Regions from separate parts of the Rossellomorea sp. y25 genome, predicted to be linked through region 3. Evidence: predicted binding sites of a transcription regulator. Region 3 holds the regulator's gene; each other region holds the start of a gene.
The links. Region 3 encodes LexA, which represses DNA repair genes until DNA is damaged. Its sites were predicted from a motif close to CGAACATATGTTCG; they were not measured.

Region 1: parE (DNA topoisomerase IV subunit B) is a predicted target of LexA. The motif match lies at 8,834-8,847, and genes of this name have one in related genera.
Region 2: AAEM60_RS07505 (DNA repair exonuclease) is a predicted target of LexA. The motif match lies at 6,480-6,493, and genes of this name have one in related genera.

What each region holds. Positions count from the first base shown of each region.
Region 1 covers NZ_CP145886.1:2,427,030-2,438,044, reverse strand. Annotated here, with positions in the region: gene AAEM60_RS12155 (ribonuclease H-like YkuK family protein) at 1-288, opposite strand, end outside; gene AAEM60_RS12150 (hypothetical protein) at 498-626, shown strand; gene AAEM60_RS12145 (staygreen family protein) at 1,206-1,664, opposite strand; gene AAEM60_RS12140 (hypothetical protein) at 1,730-2,497, opposite strand; gene AAEM60_RS12135 (alanine/glycine:cation symporter family protein) at 2,646-4,073, opposite strand; gene parC (DNA topoisomerase IV subunit A) at 4,337-6,775, opposite strand; gene parE (DNA topoisomerase IV subunit B) at 6,779-8,749, opposite strand; gene AAEM60_RS12120 (CoA-binding protein) at 9,048-9,455, opposite strand; gene AAEM60_RS12115 (glycine betaine ABC transporter substrate-binding protein) at 9,641-10,540, opposite strand; gene AAEM60_RS12110 (ABC transporter permease) at 10,565-11,015, opposite strand, start outside.
Region 2 covers NZ_CP145886.1:1,500,998-1,512,012, reverse strand. Annotated here, with positions in the region: gene yhaM (3'-5' exoribonuclease YhaM) at 1-714, opposite strand, end outside; gene AAEM60_RS07515 (MFS transporter) at 912-2,117, opposite strand; gene AAEM60_RS07510 (AAA family ATPase) at 2,258-5,233, opposite strand; gene AAEM60_RS07505 (DNA repair exonuclease) at 5,251-6,459, opposite strand; gene AAEM60_RS07500 (ABC transporter permease) at 6,607-7,857, opposite strand; gene AAEM60_RS07495 (ABC transporter ATP-binding protein) at 7,850-8,749, opposite strand; gene AAEM60_RS07490 (YhzD family protein) at 8,934-9,119, shown strand; gene AAEM60_RS07485 (enoyl-CoA hydratase) at 9,240-10,034, opposite strand; gene AAEM60_RS07480 (long-chain fatty acid--CoA ligase) at 10,150-11,015, opposite strand, start outside.
Region 3 covers NZ_CP145886.1:2,107,567-2,118,581, reverse strand. Annotated here, with positions in the region: gene AAEM60_RS10530 (ABC transporter transmembrane domain-containing protein) at 1-1,194, opposite strand, end outside; gene AAEM60_RS10525 (CamS family sex pheromone protein) at 1,336-2,457, opposite strand; gene AAEM60_RS10520 (YneF family protein) at 2,649-2,870, opposite strand; gene sirA (sporulation inhibitor of replication protein SirA) at 2,955-3,392, opposite strand; gene tkt (transketolase) at 3,664-5,670, opposite strand; gene AAEM60_RS10505 (DUF896 domain-containing protein) at 5,973-6,206, opposite strand; gene AAEM60_RS10500 (recombinase family protein) at 6,312-6,962, opposite strand; gene AAEM60_RS10495 (LysM peptidoglycan-binding domain-containing protein) at 6,974-7,300, opposite strand; gene lexA (transcriptional repressor LexA) at 7,457-8,077, shown strand; gene glnA (type I glutamate--ammonia ligase) at 8,194-9,528, opposite strand; gene AAEM60_RS10480 (MerR family transcriptional regulator) at 9,566-9,982, opposite strand; gene AAEM60_RS10475 (methionine gamma-lyase family protein) at 10,121-11,015, opposite strand, start outside.

The sequences.
Region 1 (11,015 bases), 320 kb from region 3:
TAAAGACAATTCGTAGGAAATCCGCTCATGCAATTGCAGCATTCTCCTAGGGATTAACACTTTTCTAATGCATGCCCACACACCATTTCCTTCATTTAATATCACAATTCCTGTTATGAAGGTGGTATGTGATTGATGAACTTGAGAATCAGTCCCCACCATTAATCGATAGTTACCATTTGGCTCTAATCGCATGAACTTCAAAATATGTTCAAAGACCTTGTCAAATGACATCCCAATTTCCTGTAGATTTTGAAATGAGAAGTAATCATCATTACAGTTTTTCATCTTGTCAAATCACAACTTTCTTAACCAATTTGTGAATGAAGAGATTAGATCTTATCCATATCCTATGATAAGAATTTATTAGCGTGTGAGGAAAAAGATGCAGGTAAATTTGTTCCTTAATGAGGCGTTTTAGCGTTTCAACAATATCGAGGAAATTAAGTTGAAATGATAAACGCCTTTATGAACTACAAGACAAATGAGATATGGGGATGATTTTATGGAATGATAAAGAATTTAACGAAATCGAGGTGAAGAATCTGTGTCGCACGGCATCAGCAGTGGAGGGGGAGAAAGTTATCGATTACTCAACGTTCGTTTCTAATTTTAAGTTAACATAATATCTATTATCGGTACCTAAATGAAATAACCGATTTCTGTCTCGTATCACAAGTATACTGTTAATAATGAGACAGAATTGAAAAATGAGATCGATTTGATCTACAGTTTAATTTGTCCTTTAATAACCCTTTGTTTAATGCTAATTATTTTTATCCTAAACTTCGTTTTATTTCATGATAAGTTTAGTTTGATCAACGGTTTCATTTTTTATATTAAAATCTACTTGATTTCTGAATCACTATTTTTATTTTTCTCTTGCTATTATCTGAAAATTCATTGTTGATTTTAAGATTGTTTACTATTTCAATTTGCTAAACAGTCACTTTCCAAACCACCTGTTTGTTAATCCATTCAATTTTAATTAGTTTACATAATATGACGATTGTCTATTTTATTGCGATCAACCCTATTTTATTATAAGCATGCAACTTCATGGTTGTTCCTGCATGATTTCATAAATATCATTACCTAAGAATTCTCAATGCCTACCTCCTCTAAAAAAATGTAACTTCATGGCAGTACAGTTCAAAGAAAAAAGCATAAAGAGTCTAACTCGTGAACCTCTTTATGCTTGAGTACTATTTCAATAAATATTGTCTTGGTGTCCCGAAATAAAGTGTTTGATGATATTCCGGGAATACGGATTCAAAGCAGATGATGATGGGTGCATCAAGAAGCCATGGATAGTACGTATAAAACCCTTTATCCCCGTTCACCATTGCTGCTAAGGCCAATGGCAGCTCCTTTTTGAAAATCATAAACCGTACATTGGAAAGTTGTTGATCAAATTCCCCCCCACTCACATACACGGTTCCTGAAAGAGTGTATTGACCAAGGTCTCTTCTCCATTCTCCTAACACTTCGTCCCTCATGGATGGATTGATCTTCTCCAAATCATAGTGACAACCAACGCTCAAAAATAGTTCACCCGTCGTATCAGAATGAGTCAATGTGTATTTTCGGTTATCAATGGGGTTGAAGATTGAAGCTGGTGGCAAATATGTCACAGCTAGCTTTTCAGGCTTGAATTCACTCATGCGTAAGCCTCCTTTACAAAAATGGGCTTACAACAGAGTATGATAAGAGCCTAGAAATGGTTCAGTTATTTATTTGCTTTCCACTTTATCTTAATCAGGTTCCATTGTTCATTTTCATAATACCAATAAGACGTAGCCGTTCCGATGCCATCCGCCTTATAGGCACCGCTAATTTGCTGATATCCTTTTAATCCCTTACCAGGTTTGCCAATGATTTTCGTCGGCTCAAAAAATGCATACGGTAAAACCATTAATTCCATAGGTTCATTTAAGATTCCATCCGTGTAAATCCCCAATCGATCGTAGTCTTCTTTTCGATCACCTAAATCGACTGTGTAGGATTGATTCGTATCTACAAAGGTAATAGATGCTTGGTAATCATCTTCAAACTGAGCTTGAATCGTTAAAGGCTCAGGTAATCCGATGTCGACAAGTTTATTATCTGCTAACGTATGGAGGGCTTCATTATAGAGTCCGCCGCTTCCCCCTGTTGCTGATGAGTACAGAATATCCTTTATTCCATCATGATTTAAATCAACGAATTGGATTTTCGGCTCATAACCACCTTCATAATCAATTCGAATCTTACTTCCTTCAGACGTTTGAATATCCGCCCAAATTTGTTTCAGAAACAGGACATCAGGAGAAAACGGAATCGCCTTGAGCGTAATCGTATCCTTTTTACCATCGCCGGTTACATCTTTTTTATAAACATTGACAGTCAGTTCATTCACAGGCTGTTTTTCCATTGGCTCACTGGAAAAGTTTCCTGCAATGGCATGGAGGGACATAACAAAGAAAGCACCGAATGCAAATAGTAATTCTTTTCTCATGATTCTCTCTCCTCTTTAGAAAATTATTCACTTTTATTTTCACCAAAGAAGGAAAATCTATGTAATCATTATCGTTTCTATTCTCATCTTTCTTTGCATAAAACAAGTTAAAAAGGACCAACCCATGATAGAGGTTGGTCCTTTCTTGCTATTTTTGTTCTGTTGTCGTTTCAGGTTTTGCTTCCCAGCTCTCAATTCCTTTTAACCCTTTGATAGAGTTGGAGTAGAAAACAGGATCTTTCCCTAGTTTCTTCTGTTCACGGTAATCCTTTAGTGCAGATATGGCGATCTTAGCTAATAGCGTGATGGCGATTAAGTTGATGATCGCCATTAGACCCATAAATAAATCTGCCAGGCTCCACACAATATCCAGTTTGACCACCGCTCCGAAAATCACCATGCCAAGGACGGCCATTCGGTAGATAAATAGAGTGACAGGGCTGTATTTGATAAACTCGATATTTGTTTCTCCGTAGTAATAGTTTCCGATAATCGAACTGAAGGCAAATAGGAAGATAGCGACAGCGACAAATGTATCTGCCCATTCCCCAACATGGAAACTTAAGGCTGCTTGTGTCAGCTGAATGCCATCGATTCCTGTTGTGTATTGATCAGACAGGATGATCATGAAGGCTGTTGCTGTACAAATAAGCAATGTATCAGTGAAAACACCAAGAGTTTGAATAAGTCCTTGTTTAACGGGGTGAGTGACACCAGCAGATGCTGCTGCGTTCGGTGCACTACCCATTCCGGCTTCATTTGAGAATAAACCACGTTTGATTCCCATCATGATGGCTGCACCGACCCCACCACTTGCAACTTCCCGGATACCAAATGCATTTTCAAAAATGATCACAAACATATTTGGCAGCATGGTGATATTGGTGATCAGAATATAGAAAGCTAGAATCAGATAAAGAACTGCCATGATCGGAACCACAATTTGAGTTACACTGGCGATTCGTTTTACTCCACCGAAAATTACAAGGGCTGTTAATACGGCCAGGATGATACCAACAGTCATACGATCAAATGCATACGCTTCTTCCATAGCAAGTGAAATCGTATTGGATTGTACTGAGTTAAATACAAGTCCAAAACAGAATGTGATGATAACGGCAAATAGGATCCCCATCCAACGGGCATTCAATCCCTTTTCCATATAGTATGCCGGACCACCTCGGTAGCCGTCTTTTCCGTCTTTCACTTTGTAAATTTGAGCAAGTGTACTTTCCACGAAGCTGGTCGCTCCTCCTAGAAGGGCGATCAGCCACATCCAAAATACAGCTCCTGGACCACCGCCTGCAATCGCTGTTGCAACCCCAGCCAGGTTACCTGTGCCGACACGGGATGCGGTACTGATCGTGAAAGCCTGGAAGGAAGAGATGCCTCGTTTTCCTTCTGCTGAAATCGTGGTCTTATCTGTTAATAACCTTCCCATTTCTCCTAAGTAACGGAATTGTGCGAATTTTGTTCGTAGTGAGAAGTATAAACCGAGACCGATCAGCGCTACAATCAGTATGTATGACCACATGTAATCATTCAAGGTACCTACTAAACTTGTGAATAACTCCATAATTGTTCCCCCTAGATGTTGTATTTATGACAAAAAATGTATGAATCTATGTAAGTTTACCCATTCAGACACTTTCTTAATCTATCAAAAAATAAATGCCTATTCAACTGATAAATTCATCTTTTCGAAATAATATTAATTGTTGTACAATTTTTTGCTGGTATTGTACAACAATCACGAATGATTATACATTGATTATTCACGATTGTTTCCATGCGGATATAAAAAACGACCAGAAGCAGTTCTGGTCGTTTCAATACATGCTATTCTTTTGTTTCGGGTAGTAGTGATTCTGCCCACGTTTCACAAACAGATCCGCTATCCCCTTCATCAATCACAAATGATCCATTTGAATATCGGTCATTCGGTCTAAGGTCTGAAAGGAGCACCTCTTCTGCTTTTCCTTTTTTCGTGATCAGGCCTACTTTATCTGTGTCTTTAACTACTTCTATACTTACCACGCGATGTGGATTTGATTTCAATTCCCGCAGCATGATGACTCCACGCTTGGCACGGGATGTTTTTTCGAATTCTGCTAATTTCATTTTCTTCACTGCCCCACGCTGGGTAGCTAAGAAAATGTAATCCTTCATTGGATCTTTTATGATTTTACCTGATACGACATAATCGTCATCCTTAAGGTTGATCCCTTTCACACCAGCCGCACGCGGTCCGACGATGTTCACATCTTCTTCCGAGAACCAAAGTCCATAACTTAAGTGTGTTGCTATGAATATATCGTGTGATCCATCGGTTAAGTGCACATCGATCAGCTCATCGTCCCCTTTTAAATTGATTCCTACAAGAGGACGTGAGTAACGCTGTGCTTTGTACTGAGGAAGCTCGGATCTCTTGATCATTCCGTTCTTCGTTACAAACAATAAATAATGGGATGGATCAAATTCTTTAATCGGTATTGCTTTTAGAACCTGTTCATCGCGATCAATCGGTACGATGTTCCCCACATGCTGACCAAGGTCTTTCCAACGAATATCCGGGAGCTCATGTACAGGGCAATAGATGTAATTTCCTTTGTTCGTGAATACTAAAAGTACATCCGTCGTATTCATCTCATATTGACCAAGCAACCTGTCTGTTTCTTTCATGGCCAGATCCTGCCCGTTTGAAGCAGAATAGGAACGGAGACTTGTTCGCTTCATGTAACCATCACGGGTAACGGTAACCATGACATCCTCACTCGCGATCAGTACTTCAAGGTTGATTTTAATTTCCTCTATCTCATCCTCAATTTTAGTGCGGCGAGCATCAGAGAACTGCTTTTTGATGCCTTTTAATTCTTTTTTGATTACACTGTAAAGCTTGCCTTCACTTTCCAGGATAGCCGTTAACTCAGCAATCGTTTTCGCTAATTCTTCCGCTTCTGCCTGCAGTGCTGTTATGTCTGTATTCGTTAAGCGGTATAGCTGTAAGCTGACGATTGCTTCTGACTGTGCTTCCGTAAATTGAAATTGCTGGATTAAATTATCCTTCGCATCTCGTTTATCTTTCGAAGCACGAATCGTTGCAATTACTTGATCTAAGATTGAGAGAGCTTTCATTAAGCCTTCGACAATATGCTGGCGATCCTTCGCTTTGTTTAGATCATGCTTGGTACGATTTGTCACAACTTCTTTTTGATGTTGAATATAAGCATCCAATAGTTCACGAAGTCCCATCAGCTTAGGACGTCTGTTATGTATCGCAACCATATTAAAGTTATAGGCGATTTGAAGATCACTGTTCTTATAAAGGTAGTTTAAGACGCCTGTGGCATCTGCATCTTTCTTTAACTCAATGACAATGCGCATCCCATCGCGGTCTGTTTCATCACGAACTTCTGCAATTCCTTCCACTTTGCGATCCACACGGAATTCATCCATTTTCTTAACGAGGTTCGCTTTGTTTACTTCATAAGGAATTTCCGTTATGACGATCTGTTGTTTGCTTCCACGGATGTTTTCAATATCAGCTTTTCCACGAACAACCACTTTTCCTTTTCCGGTTTCGTAGGCTTTTTTGATACCGTCTACCCCTTGAATGATACCACCTGTTGGAAAATCAGGTCCTTTTAAGACCGTCATTAAATCATCCACTGTGCTTTGTGGCTTTTCCATTCGCATGATTGTCGCATCAATGACTTCATCAAGGTGATGAGGTGGAATGTCAGTTGCATATCCTGCTGAAATACCGGTAGAACCGTTTACTAAAAGGTTCGGAAAACGTGACGGCAAAACAGTCGGTTCACTGGATGTATCATCAAAGTTTGGTACAAAGTCCACGGTTTTCTTATCTATATCACGCAAGAGCTCCATGGAGATTGCAGAAAGCCGTGCCTCTGTATAACGCATGGCAGCAGGCGGATCTCCGTCAATGCTTCCGTTATTTCCGTGCATCTCGACTAAATATTTTCGCACTTTCCACGTTTGACTCATACGCACCATGGCATCATACACAGATGTGTCACCATGTGGATGATAGTTACCTATAACGTTACCGACGGTTTTTGCTGATTTACGGAATCCTTTTTCCTGGGTGTTCCCATCTACATACATAGCGTAAAGAATACGTCTCTGTACAGGTTTCAATCCGTCGCGTGCATCTGGTAATGCACGTTCCTGGATAATATATTTGCTATAACGTCCAAATCGGTCGCCAAGTACCTCTTCCAGAGGTAAGTCTTGATATCTTTCTACAGTTGTCATGTATTACCCCTCCTCTGCGACCGTAATGTTTTCATTTTCTAGAATGCTTCCATCTTCTTCCAATCCAAAAGCTACATTACTTTCAATCCATTTACGGCGCGGCTCTACTTTATCTCCCATAAGAGTGGTCACGCGACGCTCAGCTCTGGCAGCATCATCAATACGCACCCGGATCAGTGCACGTGTATCAGGATCCATCGTCGTTTCCCACAGCTGATCGGCGTTCATTTCTCCAAGACCTTTGTAGCGCTGGATCATATAGCCTTTACCAACTTTAGAAATGGCTCCTTGGAGCTCTTCATCCGTCCATGCGTATTCAAGCTTTTGTTTCTTCCCTGCCCCCTTACTTACTTTGTAGAGAGGAGGAAGTGCAATATACACTTTCCCTGCTTCTAATAATGGTTTCATGTAGCGATAGAAGAAGGTTAACAGCAGAACCTGGATGTGGGCACCATCCGTATCGGCGTCGGTCATGATGACAATTTTGTCATAATTGATATCGTCGACGTTGAATTCAGGACCGACCCCGCCACCAATTGCATGGATGATTGTATTGATTTCTTCGTTTTTGAAGATATCCTGCAGCTTTGCTTTTTCCGTATTGATGACTTTCCCCCGAAGTGGTAGAATCGCTTGGAATTTACGATCACGACCTTGTTTCGCAGAACCTCCTGCCGAATCACCCTCCACCAGGTAAAGCTCGTTACGCTGAGGGTTTCTCGATTGAGCCGGTGTTAATTTACCAGATAGAACGGTTTCAGAACGCTTACGTTTCTTTCCGTTGCGTGCATCTTCCCTTGCTTTACGTGCCGCTTCGCGGGCTTGAGCCGCTTTAATGGATTTTTTAATAAGAAGGGAACTTGTATCAGGATTTTCTTCTAAGAAATAGAGAAGATGCTCGGAAACAACTGCATCCACAGCTGAACGTGCTTCACTTGTGCCAAGCTTTCCTTTCGTCTGCCCCTCAAACTGAAGGAGATGCTCCGGTATACGTACAGAAACAATGCTCGCCAGCCCTTCACGAATGTCGGTCCCTTCAAGATTTTTGTCCCGATCTTTTAGAATCCCAACTTTACGAGCGTACTCATTAAAGACACGGGTCATCGCTGTCTTTGCTCCGGCTTCGTGGGTACCTCCGTCTTTTGTACGAACATTGTTTACGAAAGACAGAATGTTTTCCGAGAAACCGTCGTTAAACTGAAAAGAGAATTCCACTTCAATGGTATGGTGTTCCCCTTCAAAGAAAGCAACGTTATGAAGCACATCTTTTTCTTCGTTAAGGTATTGAACAAAGGCCTGTATGCCACTTTCGAAGTGAAAGACTTCCTTCTGATCATGACGCTCGTCAATGATTTCAATTTTTAATCCTTTTAGCAGGAAGGCAGATTCCCTTAGACGCTCACATAGCGTTTCGTAATTATACGTGGTATTACTGAAAATCTCCGGATCAGGTTTGAAATGGATACATGTTCCTGATTTTTTCGTTTTCCCAATCTTCTCAAGAGTGGTTTCCGGTTTTCCACCTTTTGTAAAACGTTGCTCATACTTCGTTCCATCTCTTTCAATCGTCACAATAAGCCATTCGGAGAGGGCATTTACGACTGAGGCACCTACACCATGCAATCCACCACTGGTCTTGTAACCACCTTGTCCGAATTTCCCACCGGCATGTAGCACAGTCAAAATAACTTCGGGAGTCGGCTTTCCTAGTTTATGCATACCAGTTGGCATCCCCCGGCCTTTATCTTGCACTGAGATGCTATTATCCTTATGTATCGTAACAATAATCTCACTTCCGAAGCCAGCTAATGCTTCATCCACCGAGTTATCGACAATTTCGTATACTAAATGATGCAAACCTCTTGAATCTGTAGAGCCTATATACATTCCAGGTCTCTTCCGGACGGCTTCTAAACCTTCTAATACTTGAATGGCATCATCATTGTAATCCATGGTCTTATTCTGGTTGGCCACGAACATTCCCCTTTCAAAACTTCTCTAACCGAAAACAATTACTTGTACGGTATTATTGGTTATGTATATATTAACTATAACACAAGAACGTTTGTTCGTTTACCTGTTTTAATCATTTCTGAGGTAAACCACTATGCTATATTGTAGCGTTTTATTTGATTTTCGCAAATGTAATTACTGTGACAGGTCTAAATTGCGCCTGTATTTCTTTTGTGTTGCCCTGTTTTTTTCAGTGGTAATTGAGAACCATCCATCCGAAAAAAAACAAGCGGTAAGAGCCGCTTGTTACGAGTGAGAATTATTTGGTTAAAGCATGTTCAACCTTAATACAGCGATCCATAATGACTGTATACCCACGTTCTTTCAAAAAGCGATAAGCCTCTTCGTTCATTACACCAAGTTGCGCCCAAAAAACGTTAGAATCGATTTCATCAAACTCTTTCGCGATCTCAGGCAAAAATTCTGAGCGGCGAAATACATTGACAATATCAATCGTCCCTTCCACCTCTTTCAGGGTGGGAACTGCTTTAACGCCTAATGCCGACTCAATGGTTGGGTTTACAGGAATAATCTCATAGCCTTGATCCTGCATGGCTTTGGATACCATATAAGATGTTCGTGCTGGATTATCACTTAATCCAATCACCGCAATGCGTTTTGATTGTTTAAGAATGTTTCCGATTTCTTCTCGGGATGGGTTTTCCATGGGTGATCACAACTCCTTCATCGATCCTTATCCATTCATTCTTTGACTGTTCCTTAAGTCCTATTCTTCTTTTATACCATATTTCCCTTTAACTTTTCAAAATTTTATAAAATTATTCTAAAGAGAACAAAGTGTCAGATGGACAAAAGGAAGCTCCTTAATCCTACCTGACACGCTTAAACATCTTACTCTTCAATTAATCCTTTGGAAATAAGAAATTCCCGTGCGACTTCTTTTGGGTCTTTTTTATCCATATCCACTTTGGCATTCATCTCACTCATCTCTTCTTCAGAGATTTGTCCTGCTAATTCATTCAGGACTTCCTCGACTTCAGGGTGCTCTTCCAGAACTTCCTGACGGATGATTGGTGCGGCATCATATGGTGGGAAGAACCCTTTGTCATCAGTAGTCGTTTTCAGGTTGTAACGTTGTATTCTTCCATCGGTAGTAAAGGCCGGAATAATATCGACGTCTCCGTTCTTCACTGCTTCATACATAATGTTAGGATCGAAGCTTTCTTTCGCTTTGAATTCGTATCCGTAAGCTTCAGCAAATGCATCGTACCCATCACCTTCACGCTCATAGAATTGATGAGGCGCACCAAAACTTAAATCTTTCGATAGGGGTACAAGGTCAGAGAATGTTTTGGCATCGAATTCCTGGTCTTGAGTATAAGCAAGAGTATACGTGTTTTCGAATCCTAGTGGTTTTAACCATGTCACATTAAACTTTTCCTCGTATCCTTTACGTACTTGAGACAGAATTTCCTCAGCTGAAGCCCCTTCTGCCGCTTGCTCTTTTAGAACCGCTTCCAGTCCAGTTCCTGTGTACTCGATATATACGTCGATATCGCCTTTTTCAAGAGCGGGTGTCAGAATCGATACTTCCCCCAATCCTTCTTCCACCTTAACATCGAGATCTGTTTTCTCTTTGAGAAGCTCTGCCATCATTTGAGTTAAGATAAACTGCTCGGTCCACATCTTGCCTGAAACCGTAATCGTGTCTTTCCCCCCACCATTTCCGCAACCAGCGATCACAATGGATAGGGCTATTAATAGAATAAATGGTTTTAGTTTATTTTTCATTCTTACTCTCCTTTGAATTATGGTTTATTTCCGTGCTTTTAGTCCTTTAGGTGTTGTCATTCTTTCGAGAAGCTTTAATAAAAAGTCGAAAGATAATGCAAGTAATGCAGCTGGAATGGCTCCCGCAAGAACTAAAGAATTATTCCAAGTAGAAAGTCCCCTGTAGATGAGGTCGCCCAGTCCACCTGCTCCAACAAAGGTTGCAAGGGTCGCAACTCCAACCGTCAAGACAGTCGCTGTTCGGATACCGGCCATTATGAAAGGCAGAGCGAGTGGAAGCTCCACTTTAAACAGAAGCTGTGAGCTTGTCATCCCCATCCCTCTGCCTGCTTCTATGACTCCCTCATCGACCCCGATGATCCCGGTGTACGTGTTCCTCAGTATCGGTAAGAGTGCATACACAGTCAGGGCAATAATCGCTGTAATACTGCCTGTACCTAATAGGGGAATGAGAAAACCAAATAGGGCAAGGCTA
Region 2 (11,015 bases), 610 kb from region 3:
TTCTTCTCCTTCAATTCCAAGCTCGTCTGCAGCTTTTCCGATCTCATTCACCATGATCGAAATATGGCCAATCAGATTTCCTTCGATCGTATATGTTGTCGAGGTTGGACCTGAAAGCTCAATGACTTTCCCTAAGTCATGTAGGATCACTCCCGCATAGAGCAGATCCGAATCAAGGGAAGGATACAATCCTGCAATCGCCTTTGAAAGATCCAGCATCGAGACAACGTGATACGCAAGTCCTGATACAAATTCGTGATGGTTCTTAGTAGCCGCAGGATATTCCAGGAAAGGCTTTTGGTATTTTTTAATCAAGTGTCTTGTGATGCGTTGAATATTCGGGTTTCTCATTTCAAATATATACTGAGTGATCTTACTCGTCATTTCATCTATGCTCACCGGCGCAGTTTCCAGGAAGTCGGAAATGGCATAACCATCTGCCGGGGAAACGGGGCGAATCTGCTTGATCTTGAGCTGATTCTTTCCACGGTAACTATGTATGTCTCCAACAACCTTTACGATCGTTTCAGGCTGATATGCCTTCTCATCCTGCTCAGAAGCATCCCAAAGCTTAGCTTCCATATCTCCACTCTTATCTTGCAGAATCAGCGTTAAGAACGGCTTTCCTGTATTTGTCGTACCTTTGGTCATTTGTTTAATTAAAAGGGGTAAATCGATTGTTTCTCCGACATTAAAATGGGTAATCCCAGACATCTCTTCTCCTCCGTCCAACTATATTAGTAGTTTAAGTATATCATATTTCAGGAGAAAACACGGATGGAAAGGGCTGGGGAGAATTTTGGTGTTGTGCCAGAATCCGTCTTTGTTGTGCCCAATTCTGGACACCCTTCGAAGGTCCGTCCCTCTCCTTTTACAACAAAAAACCGCCCCTCACCGGAGACGGTTCCAACCTAGTTCACTAATGCTCTCTTCTCTTTCTTGCTAATCCAAACCTTCGTCGCTACCAGCCCTACGAGCATAATGAATGCGCCAAAGTAGTATGGAATATGTATGTTCCATTCAAACAGCGTCCCTGCAAGTAATGGTCCAGCAACGTTCCCGAGACTGAGAAACGAGTTGTTCAGCCCCATGACAGTCCCTTGACGTTCACCCGCTAATTTTGAAATAAGGGAGTTTAACGACGGACGGAGCATGGAATTTCCGACGAAGAAAACGGCGGTTGTGATCAAAATCCCTGCAAAGCTGGTGGCAAATGTCATGATGACGAATCCCAGTGCACTGAGGAGCAAAGAGCCGGTTACGACTTTTTCTTCACCGAATCTCTTCGTTGCCCTTCCCACTCCCACTCCTTGAACGAGGGTTCCGATAATCCCGATAATCAGAATGATGATTCCCACTTGCTGCGGACCATATCCATAACGCTCAAGTGCATAGTAGCTGAAAATGGATTGGAAATTCGCCAATCCGAAGCTCATGATGAACACGAGAATCAATAGAAATCCGACAGGACTCATAACTGCATTCTTCATGGTCACAAAGCGGTTTTCACGTTTCTCGTCCGGATCGAACGTTCTTTTTTCCTTAGGATAGGATTCCGGTAATATGATGACCGAGACGATAGCTGCAATAGTGGCTGCGATCCCTGCAAATATAAATGGATAGGAGAGATTGATTTCTGCAAGCCATCCTCCGATTCCAGGCCCTATGACGATACCTAGACCCATGGCTGCACCCAGTATCCCCATCCCTTGACCTCGATTATCCTCATCTGTTACATCTGATACATAAGCCATTGCAGTTGGCATTAATGCTGAACCGAAAACACCTGCCAGTATTCTCGACAGGAATAGCATCCATAACCCTACAGCGAAGGCAAAAATGAATTCAGCTATGGCAAAGCCTATCAGGCCAATGGTGATTAATGGTTTCCTCCCGATTCGATCGGATAACCGTCCCCAAATAGGAGCAAATAAAAACTGCATAAATGCAAATACAGCCACCAACGCTCCGAGCGTTTGAGCATTGGCGTTGAATTTTTCTACGTAGAAAGGAAGAATGGGGATGACCAGCCCGATTCCGACCATGACGATAAATAAGTTAAAGCTGAGTAGTGCCAGTGGCCCCCGATTTCGTTTCCACCCTTTTGTTTTTGTCATACTATGTGTTCCTTCTTTCTAGCACTCAATTCTTTCCCATGCGACTCCTTTTCATTATCAGCCGTCATGAATGATTAAACAACTCCTTGTAGTATTGTAACGAATCCAGGAGATTTTTGCTAATTCTAATGGACAAAAAATCAGGAAGTGCGTATCGCTTCCTTTTCCATCCGCTTTAACACAATCATTTCCTCACCGGAGAACGTATTTTTAATATGAGGATGACAGGTAAAGAACAGTATTTGATGCTTCTTTGCCATTTTCCTCAGCAGCTTTAAAAATGCGTTCGTTCTCTCTCGATCAAAGTTGACTACCCCATCATCGATCAGTACCGGCAATGGGTACTTGTCGCGGAAAGATTGTATAAGGGCAAAGCGAATAGCGATGTAAAGCTGCTCTTTCGTTCCTTGACTGAGCTCAACTGCGTGAAAGACTGCACCGTCCTTCCTCTCAACCCTGATCATCTCATCTTCTTGCAAGAAAATGCGAAGATAGTGATCTTCTGTAAGCTCTCTGAAATTTTCTTCTGCAAGTTTCATCACTTTAGGCATCTTGGTTTTCTGGTAGAGATCCATTGTTTTGCTTAAGGACACTTGTGCTAACGTAAACTTTGACCATTCGTAAGCAAGCTCCTGAAGCTCCGCTTTCTTGCCTTGAAACTCCTGTAGGATGCTGGAGTAACTCTTTCCTTCTTCTAACACCTTTATTTCATACGAAATGGAAGCGAGCTCTTTTTGATGAGCGGACAGCTCTGCCGAAAGCTTATCAATTCTTTGTGACACGCGTGTTAATTCTTTCCTGATTTCTTCCTGGGAATCGAACCGGAGAAATGTATCGAAAGTTCGTTTCGTCATTCGTGTTTTTATTCCACTATATTGAGCAGATAGCTCGTTTCTTTCTTCGACGTGAAGTGCTTTTTCGCGAAATTCAGCTTCGTTCAGGCAGCCAGCAGACTCAATAAGAGTTTGGCTTTCATCACGGATCTTTCTCAATTCAATGGAAAGTTTCTCTATCTCAAGAGAAAGAGGCTCGAGTTCCGATTGGATACTATTGATTATAAGCTTTCTCTTTTCAATATCCTGGGTGATCCCCTTCAGTTTTATCAGAGCCTCCTCGACTGTCGTAAACGTGAGAGAATGTCGATGGAACCATTCCTGGCAGTCTTCCTTATACTCATTCATTTTGTTGAAGACATAGGCTTGTTCTTCTTTTAAATGGATATAAGCTTCATAGTTAGAGACCGCTTCTTTCATTTTGGCAAACGCATCACGCAGCCACTTCCAGTGAAAGTCAGGAGGTAAACAAAGCTCTGATATCAAGTGGGATACTCTTTCCTCTCCTAGAACAATTTCTTTTTCTATTCCCTTCTGTTTCTCATGGAGCTTCTGAAGTTTTGCTTGCTGCTCTTCTAATGAAAGAATACGCTGCTTCCACTCGCTCCTCAGTTCCATTTGCTGCTTTAAGCTTTGCTCAGCTCTTTCGGGAGAGTTGAATTCCAACTTCCCTTCAGGCTGGAGCTCTTTTGCTCTTGCTTTTGCTTTTTGAAGGCTCCTTGATTCTTCCTGCAGATTCCCCCTGGCCTGCATGCCCATTGCTCCGACCACCATTAGGAGCAGCAGGCTGATCCCTGTAACCAGCCAATTCCCGGTCACAATTGCCCACGCACCGAACCCGGATAAAAGGAGGAGTGCTGCACCGATTAATAGGAGCTGTTGAGAAAGGGATGCCTTATTTCTGCTGAATCGTTCTTCTGCCTCTTTCACTTGCATGTTCATCCAGTGTGCCTGACCACGTGAAACTTGCCGGGAAGATTGGCTTTTCACCGTCCTTTGTAATTCCTGATACTCATCTTCTTCCATCAGTCGCTCTTCTAAGTCATCACATTTGCTTTCAATGCGGTGAAGTTCTTCTTTTTCCTCTTCGTAATGCTTATGCAAGCTATCACGTTCATGAAGGAGCTTTGATTGCTGATCTAGCGCATTTTGAATACGGTCGGACATCATTAAGCTTGTATCCAGTGACTGGATTTCCTCCATTTCAACTGTTAATCCTAATTCCCGGATCGTATCATTGATTTTACTACGCACCGTTTTCAGTTCTCTGGTCCGTTCGCTGCTTTCTTCTTTCCATTTCAGATAAAAGGATTGTTGAGACATTATCTTTTCCATAAATGGAAGGTCTTCATTTATGGAAGTATCAATTTCTTCGGATTCTAATTTGTTTTGGAGTTTTTCTTGTTTCGCCATCAAGGATTCAAGGTACGCTGATACCTGTCTTTCTTCGGTTTTAAGCTCGTTTAAGAGTTCTAATCCTTTTGCAGGAAACTCGATTGCTTCCAGCTGTGCAAGCCGCTCTTTCACTCTTTTGAAGCCAGATAGTGAGTCCCAGTTTTCATTAACCGAAACCAGGTTCTGTTTTTTTTCAGTCAGATCCGCCTTCTCTGCCTCCATGGATGAAACACGGGTTTCCAACGATTGTTGCTTTGCTATAAGCGGACGGTATTGTTCATTTTTTTCTTTTCCTTCCCTTACTTGTTTTTCAAGGGATTTTAGTTGTGTCAACACCGTATTGATTATCGGTTTTCTACCTGATTTCTTAAACAGCTGCTCCCTTTCTTTTTGCCAGTTTTGTTCCAGCTGTAAAAGCAGGTCCGTCCCTGTAGAGCCTGCAGAGAAGAGGTAACGGTTCAAGTCTTCTTTTTTGAGGCGCTGGATGTTTTGGAGTCCTTCCAGGTTGAACGAGAATATGTTTTGGTAGGTTGCTCTGTCCATATGCCCCAGCAATTGTTGAAGGGTTTCTTCTCCTTCCATTCTTCCGTCTTCGAATTGGACGGTTACATCGCCTGTCGCCTTGCCCTTGATGCGCTCGATACTTACGGTACCATGACCATCCATTTGGCAAAGAATTTTCCCGCCATACTCTGTCGATGATTTCGGTTCATACCTCAGGAGTGATTGCTGCTTAGTCGGAAAACCGAATAAAATGCTATGAATGAAAGACATGATCGTTGATTTACCAGCTTCATTTTCCCCATAAAATAATTGAAGGTCCTTTAGGGAAAAACGCTTATTTTCTATTTTTCCGTATCCGTAAATATGAAGTTCGAGTAGTTTCACCTCATTCACCTCCACGTTCAGCCTTTATTTTGTAACAAGTGCTCTGTTTCTTCTATTAAAGATTTCTTCTCTTCTTCCTTTAAGGGATCCAGGAAGCGGTAAATTGTAGGGTGCTCATACAGCTCTGCCAAGGCATCCTCCCACTCTTCTTCATTCATCTCCTCCAGGGTCGCCATAACCTCCTGTTTAAACGGATCCTGTTCAATGCCCCGACTCGCTTTTGCTTGATTCCACCGTATTGAATGAATCCACTTCACCCCCTCTTGACCCTCATAATCTGACTGCAATGCTTCCAGCAGATCACCATTTTCTATTTTTCCCACCACGTCTTGAGGAAGTGACTCATCATGGTTCAGGACGACCTCTATTAGCATATCCCCGTCGTTCAGGGGTTCAAGGGCTTGCTGGATACGCTGAAACATTTCTCCAAAGCGGTGGACACCTTGGAGGGATACTGTGCATGTCTTCCACATCATGTCGTGAGTCGGAATAAAACTTAACTCTGTATGGTGTTGATCAAGCTCCACTACATAACATCCCTTCATCCCGGTTTCTTTCCTGTGCCTTCCCTGGATGTTTCCTGGGTAGACGATAAAAGGATCTTCATGTAGAATCTGTCGCTCATGAATATGCCCGAGGGCCCAGTAATGGTAATTCTTCTCCAATAATTCACTGATAGTAAAAGGAGCGTATGTTTCATGAGAAGAGTGAACACTTCCTTCGCTGCCATGAAGGATACCGATTGTATAGCGGTCCTCGGATCGTTTAGGAAAGCCTTCTATCCTTCGTTCTCTAATATGTCTGGTATCATAGCTAAATCCCACAATATCGACGGTTTCTCCACTTTGAGTGGTAACTTGCTTCACTTCGGTATCCTTGTTAAAAATATGTATATTCTCCGGCATATCGAGCTCTAATCGATAGCTTCCAAGATGATCATGATTGCCATGCACGACGTATACAGGAATGTTGTGTGCGTGCAATTGATTAAATTGCTTCAATAATTTCGCTTGCGCCCGAATACTTCGATCTTCTTCGTCAAACAGATCCCCGCTGATGATCATAAAGTCAATTTGTCTATGAATCGCTTCCCTGACCACTCTTTCAAATGAAGCGAAAGTACTATTATGAATACGTTCAAACACTTCTTTCGGTAAATGTTTAAGGCCAATAAACGGACTATCCAGATGTAAATCTGCTACATGAAAAAAACGGATTTTATCCATGAAGTTTCCTCCTCGCACTACGAATATATGTTCTAATATTCTTTCATTATATCCTAAAACCGGGGATAATTTCAGTATGTATTCACAATTTGTACGATTCACAGAGAAAGGCTGCCCCGAGCGACGGAGACAGCCTTTCGTTCCAGATTATTTTTTCGATGTTAAATCGATTGCTTTCTTAATATCTTTATAGGAATTGGACTTTCCATAAAGAAGCACTCCACCACGATACACACGTGCCCCAAATACCCCGAGAATAATGATCGTCGCAAGAAGGACCACAATCCCGATGATCGGTTCATACACCGGAAGATTCAGCATCCCTACGCGCAGGAACATCACCATCGGTGTGAAAAACGGGATATAAGATGTAATCGTGACAAAGCCCGCTTCCGGATTTCCAAGACCGAACATGGAGATGAAGAATCCGATCATGATCAGGAAGGTCATCGGCATAATCATCTGCTGCACATCTTCAATTCTACTGACAAGGGATCCCAGTAATGCTGCAAGGGTCGCATACAGGAAATATCCTAATAAGAAGAAGATGATCGCGTAGATAACGACACTCAAGGACAGAGACTCAAATCCGAATCCTTCAAAGAAGCCCCCGACTAGTTCATCTTTCTTGCGAATCATAGTAAAATAGCCTACTGCCAGGATAACGGCTAATTGAGTCAAGCCGGCGAGACCGATTCCAATGATCTTTGCAAACATTTGTTTTACCGGAGACACACTGGATATCAGAATTTCCATGACTCTCGAGCTTTTTTCTGTCGCGACCTCCATGGCCGTCATGTTAGCGTAAGCAATGACAGAGAAATAAATAAAGAACAATAGAACATACACAATGCCTCTCGCCTGACTCAGTTCTTCTTCAGACTTGGCTCCTTCGACAAGGGCTTCCTTTTCAAAAGCAACGGGACCGCTTAACAGGGCCAGTTCATCGCCTGAAAGCTCCAGTTGACTGGCAGCCAGTGAGGATTTTACATTTTGCAGGGCGATTTGCAATTCCCCTGTCACGTTAGACTCTGATAATGAATTGGATTTATAAAGAGCTTGTGGAAGTCCTTCCGGGCTTTCACTTAATACCAGTAATCCCTTTATCTCTTCAGATTCTATTTTCTTCTCGATTTCTCCGGTAGGTTGGGAGGTTGATTCCAGCTTTATATCACTATCCATGACCTCCAGCTGTTGCAGTAGCGGATCGAACATCTTACCTGTTTCGTCCTGAACTGCTACCCTACTTGTATCATCATTACTGAAGTTCGATATGACACTTTCAAAATTGGCCAGTAATACAATGGCAGCGGCTATGATGACCGTGGATATGATAAATGACTTTGCCTTTAGCTTCGACAGATAGGAGTGACCCAGGATCAAGAAGAAATTATTCATAAGAAGTCCCCACCTTTTCTATAAAAATATCGTTCAGGGAAGGTTCCTCTAATTCGAATTTTCGAAGGAATCCTTTTTGTACGACATCATGAAATACTCTTTCAGCCGCAGCCTCAGATTCAACTTGAAGAAGAACTCCCTCCGTTGTTTCCACAAGCTTTGTCACACCCTGCAAGTCCTTCAAGTAGAGAAGGTCAAAGTCTGCATGAATCACGACATTTTTCTTCCCAAAGGAACGCTTGATCTCCTTCAAGCCTCCATGGACCACAGGACGTCCTTTATGCATGATGCATAAGCTTTCACAAAGCTCCTCTACGTGTTCCATGCGATGACTGGAAAACACAATTGTCGTTCCATTTTTCTTTATTTCCCGGACGGCATCCTTCAACAGCTCGACATTTACAGGGTCCAGACCGCTGAAAGGCTCGTCTAAGATCAATAATTTGGGTTTATGAATGACCGATGCGATAAATTGAATTTTTTGCTGATTCCCTTTTGAAAGCTCTTCTACTTTCTTATTCATATATTGGGGAACATTGAATCGCTCCAACCAATACTCCAATTCCTTCAGTATCGCCTTTTTCTCCATTCCGCGAAGACGGGCCAGATAGACGATCTGATCGCTTACCTTCATTTTCGGATATAACCCTCTTTCTTCCGGAAGATATCCGATCTCTGGACTTGTGGTATAATCAATCCCTTTCCCATTCCACGTAATCTGCCCTTCAGTTGCATCTAACAAACCTAACACCATTCGAAATGTCGTCGTCTTCCCGGCTCCATTCGCCCCGAGGAATCCGAACATTTCACTCGGTGGAATTTCAAGTGACAGCTCATCCACTGCTGTGAAATTTCCAAACCTCTTGGTTACCTGTTGAATACGCAAACTCATATCAGCATTCCCTCCTGTACCCATAAACGAGCATCCTTTTTCTCTCTAGTACTCTACGATTTTATCCACAAAAGGTTTCATTTCCCAACTCTTTTTCATTATCAAATTATTTAGACTTTCCAAAAAAAAGATAATATGAAAAAATAAAAGAGTAAATGAATTCTATACAAAGGGGTAAATTACTATGAAAGTCTACAAACTGACAGTCTTTGAAAAAGACGGCAAAAAGATTCTCGATGAATCATTTGAAGCTTCATCCGATAGTGATGCAAAGAAAATGGGAGAATCCATGTTAGAGGAAAAAGGCTATTCCGATCATACTCACCGCTGCACTTCTCCTCTGGGGAAACTATTGTTGTTTCATGTGTAAGATGAACATCCTGCATTGCGGGTCACCCCGAGTGGCCTGCGGTGCATTTTTTTGTTAGAGAGGGATGATTCATTGAACGAAAAAAGAACCAACCCCCATCAGGTCAGTCCTTATTAACCATTATTCCCCCTTGAATTCAGGTCTTCTTTTTTCCACGAATGCACGAATGCCTTCTTGGTGATCGGAGGTTTGACGCATGAGCCATTGACCCTCTTTTTCGAGATCAAGTGCACGCTGAAGCCTGTCTTTGTTTAAATTGACATACACTTCTTTCGTTTTCAGCATCGCTTTCGTCGGTGCACTTAACACTTGTTTCGTGTAGCGCTCGATGCCTTCCTCTAATTTACCCGAAGGTATCGCTTCATCGACCAGGCCTTTCATAAGGGCTTCTTGTCCCTCGAAAACTTTTCCGTTCCAGATCATTCGTTTTGCTTTATGCGTTCCCAGGCGCTCTTGTAAGAGAAAGTGACTTCCTCCATCTGGTATCAGGGCGATGCCGATAAAGTTCATGGCGAGTTTGCTGTCTTCCTCACATAAGATATAGTCAGAAGCAAGAGCGAGGCTGAACCCAAGGCCAGCAGCCGCTCCATGAATGCCTGTCAGAACTATTTTCGGCATAGAGTACAACGTCATGACCAATTCATTGATGGTGTCCATAATACTTGAGAACTGCTCTTCACCGCTTAATGAAAGCATGGATTTAATATCTCCCCCAGAGGAAAACCCCTTCCCTTCCCCTGTCAGGACCAATAAAGAAATCGCTGGATCATTTTTCACTTCCTTTAAAGCAGCCAGTAGCTCACTCATGAGCCCGGCGTCCAATGCGTTCAGGGATTGAGGCCGGTTCAACTGAAGCCTCGCCACCTTACCTTCTTTATGTAATTTCACTGTTTCGTATTGATTTGACACTGTCAAAAAAATCCCTCCCCTTTCTCCTAGCATAGCGTATTTTCCTATTTTTGAAATGATTATTTAGAATAGTACAATAACTCAAAGGGGAGATCGACCCTGTGCCAACCTCCCACTTGATTTACAATTGCTTCATTTTATCCTGTACTTGGTCTCGAAGGGCCCTTTTTAGAAATTTCCCTACTGACGTTTTGGGAATTTCATCAAGGAACAGGATTTCATCAGGCAGCCACCATTTGGCAAACTGAGGTTTCAGGAAGTCCATGATTTCTTCTTGGGTCACGTTTCCTTTTCCAGATTCTTTTAAGACCACACAAGCAATCGGCCGTTCCTGCCATTCTTCATGGGGAACAGCTACTACCGCTGCTTCAAATATATGTTCGTGGGCCATGAGTGCATTTTCAAGATCCACTGAAGAAATCCATTCTCCACCTGATTTAATCAGATCCTTTGTGCGGTCCACGATTTTAATATAGCCCTCTTCATCAATGGTGACCACATCACCCGTATACAGCCAGCCATCACGGAACGCTTCCTGAGTTCTTTCATCTTCATAGTATTCAGAAGCAATCCAAGGACCTCTCAGGGCAAGCTCTCCCATTTCAATACCATTCCAAGCCACCTCCCCGTCTTTCCCGACAATCTTCATGTCTAATCCAGGTACGAGGATCCCTTGCTTTGCTTTCAAATCAAGCTTATCTTCAGCAGAAAGATCATCATGATAGCTTTTTGATGCAGCAATCACGGCAAGTGGACTTGTTTCTGTCATTCCATATGCATGCATGAACGGAATCCCGAATTTCTCTTCAAAGGATCGAATCATCCCTTTAGGAGCCGCTGAACCCCCACATAAAACGGATCTAAGACTCGAGAGGTCATATTCATTCTTTTCCAATTCATTTAATAAGCCAAGCCAAATTGTCGGTACACCTGCAGAAATGGTCACTTTTTCGTCCTGCATTAACTGAGCCAGCAATCCGGGAGTGA
Region 3 (11,015 bases):
CCCCCCAAACGTTATCTCTCCCTTATACCCTTCGAATTCCCTTAGCAATAGTTTTAAGAGGGTTGTTTTACCTGCTCCCGTTTTCCCTACAATTCCAATCGTTTGACCTTTCTTTAAGGAAAATTGAATATCTTCTAAAGCATGGACTTCTTCATCCGGATAAGAAAATGACTCAATCTTATACTCAATATCTCCTGAGGGGCATACATCCAGTGCTCTTTCATGATCTTCAATGTCCACCCTTTCATTCAAGAGTTGAGATACACGTTCGTAAGAAGCACGTCCTCTCTCCACAATGTTGAATAACCATCCGAATGCGAGCATTGGCCAAATGAGAAGTCCCAGATAGGTAGTAAAAGAGATCAGTTCTCCAATCGTCAGTTCTCCACTCACGACAAACCGTGAACCAAATACAATCGATAAAAAGAAAGAAATGCCTACTATTATGGAAATGGTGGGATCAAATAAGGAATCCACTTTTGCAACGGATATATTCTTTTGCACCACATCTTCAGATTGCTTTCTAAATGATTCGATATCCTCTTTTTCTTGCCCAAACGTTTTAAGAACCTTAATCCCCGTTACACTTTCCTGCGTTTTATCATTTAAGGATGAGAAGGCTTCTTGAGCTTTATGAAATCGTTTATGTAGAAGAGTTCCATAATAACTTGTCAGGATTGCCATGAATGGCATGGGGATCAAAGCAATAAGGGTAAGCTTCCAACTGATTGTAAAAGCCATGGCCAGTATCACAAAACCTCCTGTAGATATGGAATCCACGAACGTTAATACTCCTACTCCGGCCGTTTGTTGTATCGCCTGAAGATCATTTGTTGCATGCGCCATCAAATCACCGACTCGCCTTTTTTGGTAAAAGGATGGCGACATCTTGGTAAAATGATGATATAACCGATTCCGAAGCAAGCGGGAAAGCTTGGTTGCCGAACCAAAAATCATGATCCTCCACACAAATCTCAGTCCATACATCGATAGAGCTGTGATGATCAGAATAAGAATCCATTTCATCATGTCTTCCCGAGTTAATGAATTTTCTTTCATACTATCTACAATTATTCCAACAACCTTTGGTGGAATCAATTGAAGGAATGCTACAAATAAAAGTAGAATGGTTCCTGTGATATAAGACTTTTTCTCTTGCAGAAAAAACCATTTTAAATCTAAAAAGACTTTCATACTCTCTCCCCCGTATCCTAATACATCGACTCTTTATTTTACCAAATTTCAAAAAAATGAGAAATCTTTTTTATAAGATAAATAAACCAAAAAAAAACACCTCTTAATGTCTTAAGAGATGTTCTAATAGTTGGTGTTATACTAATGGATTTGAACAAATGGTTCTTGGTCCACTTCTTTTACGATGGTTGCTTTAAGACCCTTTGGTGTCTTCACATAAAGGTAAACGGGGGTATGAGGGAAGTAATCGACGATCTCGGGGCCAATCGCCTGAGAAAAACCAATTAGTTCTGTTTCTTTCACCATACCTGTATGTACATCGATCACAAGTTTATTCAACGTGTCCTTTTTGTATAAGCCTTTCCCAACAAACTCAATATCTTGATGAGAGAAATATTTCGAAACATAATCTTCTAGATCACGAATCCGATTATGTAGATCACGGTCTTTCTCTTCCCCTTCGTCACTAGGAAAATAATAGTATTTATCAGTAACATCAGTCCATTTTTTTACACTTTTGTCATTACCGTCTACATATCCAGCTGAAATATAGTTTCCTGACACGACACTATTTAATGGTTGAAGTTTATATAAGGAAATCATTATAGGAACATCTTTCAGTTCTTTATTGGCTCTCACTCGACTGACAACGGTGTTAGCTATTTTCTGTCCGTATTCCTTTAACTGTTTGTCATCAATCTTCGCCTCATCAAAGTGCATGAGCTTATTTTCATCTTCGACTCGAATATAATCTACCGTATTCATAGCAAGACCCAGGGAGATCCCTTTAATTTTCCCTTTTGAATCAACGTAGTTCTGCTCATGGATATATGCGAGATACATGGGATTCTTTTTTTCCAGCTCCATCTGCTGTTCCCAGCCCATATCATCCGTAATCTCCAGAACAGGATTAAGTCCCAATTTATTAGATTCTGACTTTCTTCGCAACCATGTATTTAGACCTTTAAGGTATTGGCCTTCTTCGTATACATAATCCTCAGGGGAAAAATGCTCGGTTGATAAAGACATAAGGCCTGTCTCGATTTCATCCATATCACTGCGATTGTTAATCATCATCGTAATTAGTCCACGATTGACCGACTTCTTCTCTTTGTTCACTTTATAATTTAAATATTCGCGAGCGTCTCCAGCTGCACTATTTTGAATTTCAAGTGTTTCTTCATCCATCACTTCTTGAGGCTTATTGCTGCATCCTGCAACAAGAATCAAGAGAGACAGTGAAACAATCATCCATTTTTTCATATGACTCCCTCCGGACTATATTCTATCATAAATTCAATTTCAAACTGAATGATAATTCTCAAGTTTTTATGAATACATGAAAATAATCAATTTATCCTGCATTACTAAAGGAATGCAATCTTTAAACCCATCTCTCCAAATATATATATTACAAATAGAAAAAGCACTCATCATCTGAGTGCTTCTACCTATTACTTCATGTTCTTATTCATTGCATTCATCATTTGATTGATTTTCTTTTGGGATGGTTTTTGGCCCATTTGCATCATCATCATGCGTAACATTTGCTCGTTAATTGGTGGATTTTTCTTAAGATAGCTCATCATATATTTACGAGCAATGAAAAATCCTAGTGCAACTCCAGCAAGTAATGCTAGAACTCCAACTAGAATAAGTAACCCAGTCGTTGACATACTCTTACTTCCTCCTTCATGTTGTCCTTATAAAAGTGTACTAAACCATGAAACATTATACAATATTTCAGTCATAATTTCTTATTAATATATAAATTTTCTTTGTTTTATTGGCTTTAACCAACCAAAACGTTCATTTTGTATATCGATTGCCAGTAATTGACCCATATTCTTTCGCAAAATTTCAAAGAAAATATATTCTGATTCATCTTGCCCCCAGGTGTTCAGCGTCATCCATTTTTCATTTAGAACAAGGGTAGCCCCTGAGGCCCCTCTTTCGATTGTCGCTACAGAGTCAACCCAGGCCGCTCCTTCAACCTTCATTAATTCATGCTGGAGGAGTCTTTGAGTAGGAAGGTAAGGGATAGGTTTAGTAATATATTCTACTTGCTTAGAGATGATATCATGAAGATCTCCTGAACTTGCTTCCCAATCGGAAAACAATTGATAGAACATTCTTTCTCGACCATAATAGTGCTGAACAAACGTTTCTTCAATCCAATAGATTTGATAGTTTCGCACCTTTTCTCCCTCCTGCCTTTCTTTCATATAGTATAAATCAACTAGAAGGGAGTCATTGTCAGAAATTGTTGAAAATCTACACTAGTTTTGTCGAAGTTTATTTTAACTCATACACTCTACTGAATTCTCCTGAGTTACTATATGAAACTGACTATCATCACTTTACCCATTATCTACCATACATACTCCCTTTAACAATCATTCATTTTTCCGTTCTAAAAAAGGTCAACTCCTTAAAGAGTATTAAGGAGTTGACCTATCAAATCTTTATTTATTTCTGAAGCAATGCCTTGATTCTTGACACTACATTGTCTGAAGTGAATCCATATTCTTCCATAACCCTTGCCCCAGGAGCTGATGCGCCATATCCATCAATCGCTAAGATATCGCCTTCGTCTCCAACATAGCGATCCCAGCCCATTGGAGATCCCATCTCAATAGCAAGGCGTTTTTTCACACTCTTAGGTAAGATCGATTCTTTATACTCTTTTGACTGTTTCTCGAAGCGATCCCAAGACGGCATACTTACGACAGATACGCTGATTCCGTCTTTTTCCAGTACATTTTGAGCTTCTACCGCTAAATGCACTTCAGAACCAGTCGCAATCAGTAGTGCATCAGGCTGATCTTTGCCGGAAGCTGATACCACATATGCTCCTTTATCTACTCCGTTATATGCTTTATCTGCAGTACCTTTAAGAGTTGGAAGATCCTGACGAGATAGAACTAACATCGTTGGCTGATCCTTGGACTCCAAAGATAACTTCCATGCTGCAGCTACTTCATTTCCATCACCAGGTCTGATGACACAAAGGTTAGGCATTGCACGTAGTGAAGCAAGCTGTTCTACAGGTTCATGTGTCGGTCCATCTTCTCCGACAGCGATACTATCATGAGTGAAAACATACGTTACCGGTAAGCCCATTAATGCAGCTAAACGGATAGCCGGTCTTAAATAATCACTGAATACGAAGAATGTTCCCCCGAATACGTGCAGTCCACCATGGAGAGCCATACCATTCATGGCAGCACCCATACCAAATTCACGAACTCCGAACCAGATATTGCGTCCTTCATACGATTCAGGCATAAAATCTGCTTCATCTTTGATCATCGTTTTATTGGATCCCGCTAAGTCTGCTGATCCCCCGATGAATGAAGGAAGATTCTTAGCAATCGCATTCAAGACTTCACCGGAAGAAGCTCTGCTTGCTAATGCTTTACCTTCTTCATAGACAGGAATGTCACGATCCCATCCTTGTGGAAGATCGCCTTTAATGGCAGCTTCTAATTGAGTAGCAAGTTCTGGATGTTCTTCTTGGTATTTAATGAAAAGGTTAGCCCACTCTTCTTCTTTTTGAGAACCGGTTTGTTGGATTTTTTCCTCGAAGCGGCTGTACACTTCATCAGGAACATGGAAATCTTGTTCAAATGTCCATTGGTAAGCTTCTTTCGTAAGCTTCATTTCGTCTTCACCCAGTGGAGCACCGTGAACATCTGATTTCCCTGATTTATTAGGCGCACCATATCCGATGACCGTCTTCACTTCGATCATTGTAGGACGAGTTGTATCACCTTGAGCTTCTTCGATTGCTTTAGAAATTTCCTCAAGATCATTACCGTCTTCAACGCGGATATATTGCCAACCATAAGCTTCAAAGCGACCTTTCACACTTTCAGAGAAAGATTTATCTAAATCCCCATCAAGTGAAATATCATTTGAATCATAAAGAACGACTAGACGGCCTAATTTTAAATGTGCTGCTAATGAAGCTGCTTCAGAGGATACACCCTCCATCAAGTCTCCATCTCCACAGATAGAATATGTAAAATGATCCACAATATCGTATTGATCTTTATTGTATGTAGAAGCTAAATGTCTTTCAGCTAATGCCATACCAACTGCCATACCAATTCCTTGACCAAGCGGCCCAGTCGTAGCTTCTACTCCTGGAGTATGTTTGTATTCAGGGTGTCCTGGAGTTTTACTTCCCCATTGACGGAAGTCTTTAAGATCATCCATTGAAACATCATAACCTGATAAATGGAGCAGGCTATACAAGAGCATGGATCCATGACCCGCAGATAAAACGAAGCGATCGCGGTTGAACCACTCAGGATTTTTCGGATTATGATTCATGAATTTTGTCCAAAGAGCATACGCCATCGGAGCTGCTCCCATAGGCATTCCAGGGTGTCCGGAACCCGCTTTTTCAATTGCATCGATAGATAATGTACGGATTGTATTAATTGCTAATTGATCTGTGTTATCAAACATATGTCAGACATCCTTCCTTTTAATGTACCTTATTAATATTAATCTTCTTTGATAGTTTATACAACTATCTTGAATGATAACATGACTTTATAGAGGTTGAAAATAAAAACCCTTAAATTTCAGGAACGGAGACGGCTTTATCAGACACGACAAGAATGCAGCATGACGAGGGGGTAGAGGCCGTAGCAGAATGATACTTAAGGAAATGGCAAGTACTTTATCGCTCTACTTTTAAGTTTTGTCCTCACCCCGCAAACAAAAAACGCCAGGTCCATTTATATCAGACCTGACAGCTCGTTAACTTAATGCATTTTCTTTTTACTTTGGATATCCTGAATCTTCTTAGGGGTCACCTCATTACCTTCCGGATCAAATATTCTTGTATTTTCAATGGTCCCTTTCATCGATTGACGAAACGTTTCCAGGTATTCTTTTCTCAGCTTGGACTGCTCTTTTGCTTCTTGTTCTGTAAGTCCAGTGCTTTTGGACTTTTTCGCAAGTTCATTGATTCGATTCATTTTCGTTTTTGAAAGCATATATAAAAACTCCTTTATTGCATAGTCGGCAAAATCTAAAACACAACTGAAAGTTAAGCGTCATACTATCGTCATGTTACTAGATTAAAGGAGATAAAACAAGAGTTACGCATTTTCCAATGAAGCCATATATTCTTTAAAACGCCTATGTACGGTAGCTTTGGAGACGTCATACCCAAACCCTCTTAGTGTAGCTGCAATTTCAGCAAAAGTCAGTTCATTCTTTCTTAACCTGACAATTTCCTCAACGGGTACTTCAATCCGCTCTCTTCCATCTAGATTCCCTTTATTCTTTAGATTTTTATGAGGTTGAAAACCATTTTCCACTGCCCTTTTCATTCCTCGTCTGATTTTCAAATTATGGAGTTTCCTTTGGTATTCTTCAACCATGCTCACGATATTAATCACCATGGAATCTGATTCAGATAAGTGAAGCTCGCCACTATGTGTTTGACTAATAATCTTAACTTCCTCTTTTAATAGACAATGAATGAGGGCAATTTTTGCATTTCCCCTGCCAATCCTTGTTTCGTCCTGTATGAGAACAGCCGCAATCGACTCACCTTTAATCAAATCAAGAAGTTCCAGAACACCAGGACGATCTAATTCAAAACCGCTTGCTTGATCTTTTATGATAGCAGCCACTTCGTATTGGTGTTCTTGTGCTAATTTCACTAATTCCTCTTCTTGACGTTCCAAAGATGTTTCCTGTGTGTCTTTCTTTGTACTTACTCTGCAGTAAATTACTGCCTTCATCTTCTATCCCTCTATTCTTCGTTCATAACCAATTCATAATCTGAATGGGTGGATAATGTCGGATTTTCTATAGGTAACACAAGTGATTCACCGGGCTTGATCGAGAATGATGTGAGATTATTTTCCTCTCCTACCCAAGCGATAAATTCTTCCACTGTCATAGAGTATTCTTCATTATATTGTTTGGCAATAGTCCAGAGCGTGTCTCCATCCTGAACGGTGATACTTTGATAAGACGGTTGATCTGCCATGACAAATAGTAAATAGGCTGCAGAAAAAAGCGCTAAAACAAATAATATAATAATGTAAGAGAAACGATTCCAAATGTGTGATAACATAAAAAATACCTCCATACGAATGTTTGTTCTGTTTTGTTATTTTTATTGTAATACGAACATTCGTTTGGTGTCAACAGAAATTCGAACTTATGTTTGTATCAGCTGGAAAGACATGCTATAATGGGAACATAAGATCTATAATAGAGGTGCGTGAACATGACAAAATTGTCTAAAAGACAGCAAGACATACTAGAATATATTAAAATTGCAGTAAGAGAAAAAGGATATCCACCTTCCGTCCGGGAAATCGGGGAAGCCGTTGGTCTTGCTTCTAGTTCCACCGTACACGGACATCTGGCCAGGTTAGAGAGTAAAGGCCTCATTCGCCGGGATCCCACCAAACCAAGAGCCATCGAAATTTTAAATCTTGAAGAGGATACGATTCCACGCCAGCGAGTTGTGAACGTTCCTTTAATCGGTAAGGTTACAGCAGGTCAACCCATCACTGCTGTCGAGAATGTAGAAGAATTCTTTCCACTGCCTGAGCGTATGGCACCTTCTGATGAACAGGTCTTCATGCTGGAAATCATGGGTGATAGTATGATAGAAGCCGGGATCTTGGATGGGGATTTCGTTATCGTGCGTCAGCAGCAAACAGCGAACAATGGAGATATCGTCGTAGCGATGACCGAGGAAGATGAAGCGACTGTAAAACGTTTCTTTAAAGAAAAGGATTATGTTCGATTACAACCAGAGAATTCAACAATGGATCCGATCATTTTACGAAATGTATCCATTTTAGGAAAAGTTGTCGGAGTTTATCGTCAAGTACATTAATAGGTTTAAGCCGCTATGTTTAATAGCGGCTTAATTTTTTATGTAATTTGGAAGACTATTAAAGAATAAAAAAGCAGTGGGTCGTAGCGTTTTTGCTACGACCCACTGTTTAAGGATTAATACATTTGAATGTATTGCTCGCGCTCCCATGGGTGTACTTGTGTACGGAACATATCCCATTCGATTTCTTTCGCTTCAACGAAGTGTTCGAAGATGTGTTCTCCAAGGGATTTAACGATTACTTCATTTGTTTTAAGGTTTTCTAATGCAGCGTGTAATGTTGCTGGAAGATCTACGATTCCTGCTTCTTCACGCTCTTTTTTGTCCATGACATAAATGTTGCGGTCGATTGGCTTAGGAGCTGGAAGATTATTTTTGATTCCATCTAATCCAGCTGCCAGTAATACAGCCATCGCCAGGTATGGGTTAGCCGCCGGGTCAACACTACGAACTTCTACACGTGTGCTTAATCCACGAGAAGCAGGGATACGGATTAATGGGCTGCGGTTACGAGCAGACCATGCAACATAACAAGGAGCTTCATATCCAGGTACTAAACGTTTGTATGAGTTTACAGTCGGGTTCGTGATCGCTGTAAAGTCAGTGGCATGTTTAATGATACCTGCAAGGAATTGACGAGCTGTATCGCTTAATTGCAAATCTCCCTTTTCATCAAAGAAAGAGTTTTCCCCATTTTTGAATAGGGACATGTTACAGTGCATTCCTGATCCATTTACACCAAATAGTGGTTTTGGCATGAATGTAGCGTGCAAACCATGCTTACGTGCAATCGTTTTAACTACTAGTTTAAATGTTTGGATATCATCACATGCTCTTAATGCACTTGCATATTTAAAGTCGATCTCATGTTGACCAGGAGCAACTTCGTGGTGAGATGCTTCGATTTCAAAGCCCATTTCTTCTAGTTCTAATGCGATATCACGACGGCAGTTCTCCCCTAAATCTGTAGGAGCTAAATCGAAATAACCACCGTTATCGTTTAATTCTAATGTCGGCTCACCGTTTACGTCTAATTTAAAGAGGAAGAATTCTGGCTCAGGTCCTAGATTGAAGTCAGTAAACCCCAGCTCTTCCATTTGGCTTAAGATGCGCTTTAAGTTGTTACGCGGATCTCCTTCGAATGGAGTGCCATCTGGATTGTAGATATCACAGATTAGACGGGCTACTTTTCCTTTTTCAGCTGTCCATGGGAATACTAACCAAGTATCTAAATCAGGGAATAGGTACATATCTGATTCTTCGATACGAACGAATCCTTCAATTGAAGATCCGTCAAACATCATCTTGTTATCTAATGCCTTTTCAAGTTGACTCAGAGGGATTTCTACGTTCTTAATCGTCCCCAGAATGTCAGTGAATTGCAGTCGAATGAACTTTACACCTTCTTCATTCGCTAATCTTAGAACATCTTCTCTAGTATACTTTGCCATTTACGTATTTCCTCCTCAAGATTATTAAAGGTTTTATTTAATGAAAAAAGCGAGACATGTCACCTTGACGCAAAGATGCTTTAGTAAATCGACCAGAATGCATCAATTCATTTCGGAGTAATTTACGCAGCTCGTCATCAGATAGATCTTGTCGTGCTTTTTCTTCCTTTTCATTACTTACGTCAGATACCACTTTACTTTCATTATGACTGGATACAGCAAATATCTTCTTAATCCCAGCCATGTTGATGCCTTGATCTAACAGATCCTTTACTTCCAATAACTTATCAATGTCATTCAAGGAAAAGAGCCTGCGATTCCCCTCAGTACGTGCAGGGTTGATCAGCTGATGCTCTTCATAGTAGCGAATCTGACGAGCCGTTAAGTCCGTGAGCTGCATGACAATACTAATAGGAAATAATGCCATCGTTCGACGAATTTCACTTCCGCTCATCTTGATTCCTCCTTTTCTTTCCTTCTTGACCTTATTATATGTAATGTAAGGAGATCTGTCAATCATATGTTAGATTTTCTTACATAAGAAATCAAAAGAAAGGGATAGTCAAAATTAGACTATCCAATTACTACTTTATTATCCGTTCGCAACAGTGATTAAACCTTTTTCAATCAAATTATCTACTGCTATGCAAACGGCGATTTTTACATGGGCGTAAGTTAACCCCCCTTGGACATACGCTACGTAAGGTGGTCTTATCGGTCCGTCTGCAGATAATTCAATGCTGGAACCTTGTATGAATGTTCCTGCGGCCATAATGACGTCATCTTCATAGCCAGGCATATAGTTGGGATATGGAGTGAAATGAGAATTTATAGGGGATGCAAACTGGATTGCCTGACAAAATGCAACCATCTTATCTCTGTCATTGAATTGTACCGACTGGATTAAATCTGTTCGTTGTGCATAAGGACTTGGATTTGTATCCATGCCAAGCTCCGTTAAGAAAGCGGATGTGAAGACGGCACCCTTTAATGACTGTGCCACCACATGTGGCGCCAAAAAGAAGCCTTGATACATTTCTTGCAAACTGTAAAGAGATGCCCCGGCCTCGGCCCCTATGCCAGGTGAGGTCATTCGATATGAACATGCATCTACGTATCCTTTTTTCCCAACGATATATCCTCCTGTTTTAGCAAGGCCGCCACCAGGATTTTTAATAAGGGAACCGGCCATTAAGTCTGCACCTACGTGACAAGGCTCTCTTTCTTCAACAAATTCTCCGTAGCAATTATCTACAAAGACGACGATTTCAGGGTTAATTTCTTTAACGAAATCAATCATTTCTTTGATTTCATCTAGAGTAAATGAAGGTCTATTGGCATATCCTTTAGACCGCTGTATCCCTACCATTTTTGTCTTGGAAGAAATCGTTTTAGCCACTTTTTCAAAATCGATTTTTCCTGATTCGAGTAAATCAACACTTTGATAGCCAATCTGAAAGTCTTTCAGAGAACCGGTCCCTTCTCCG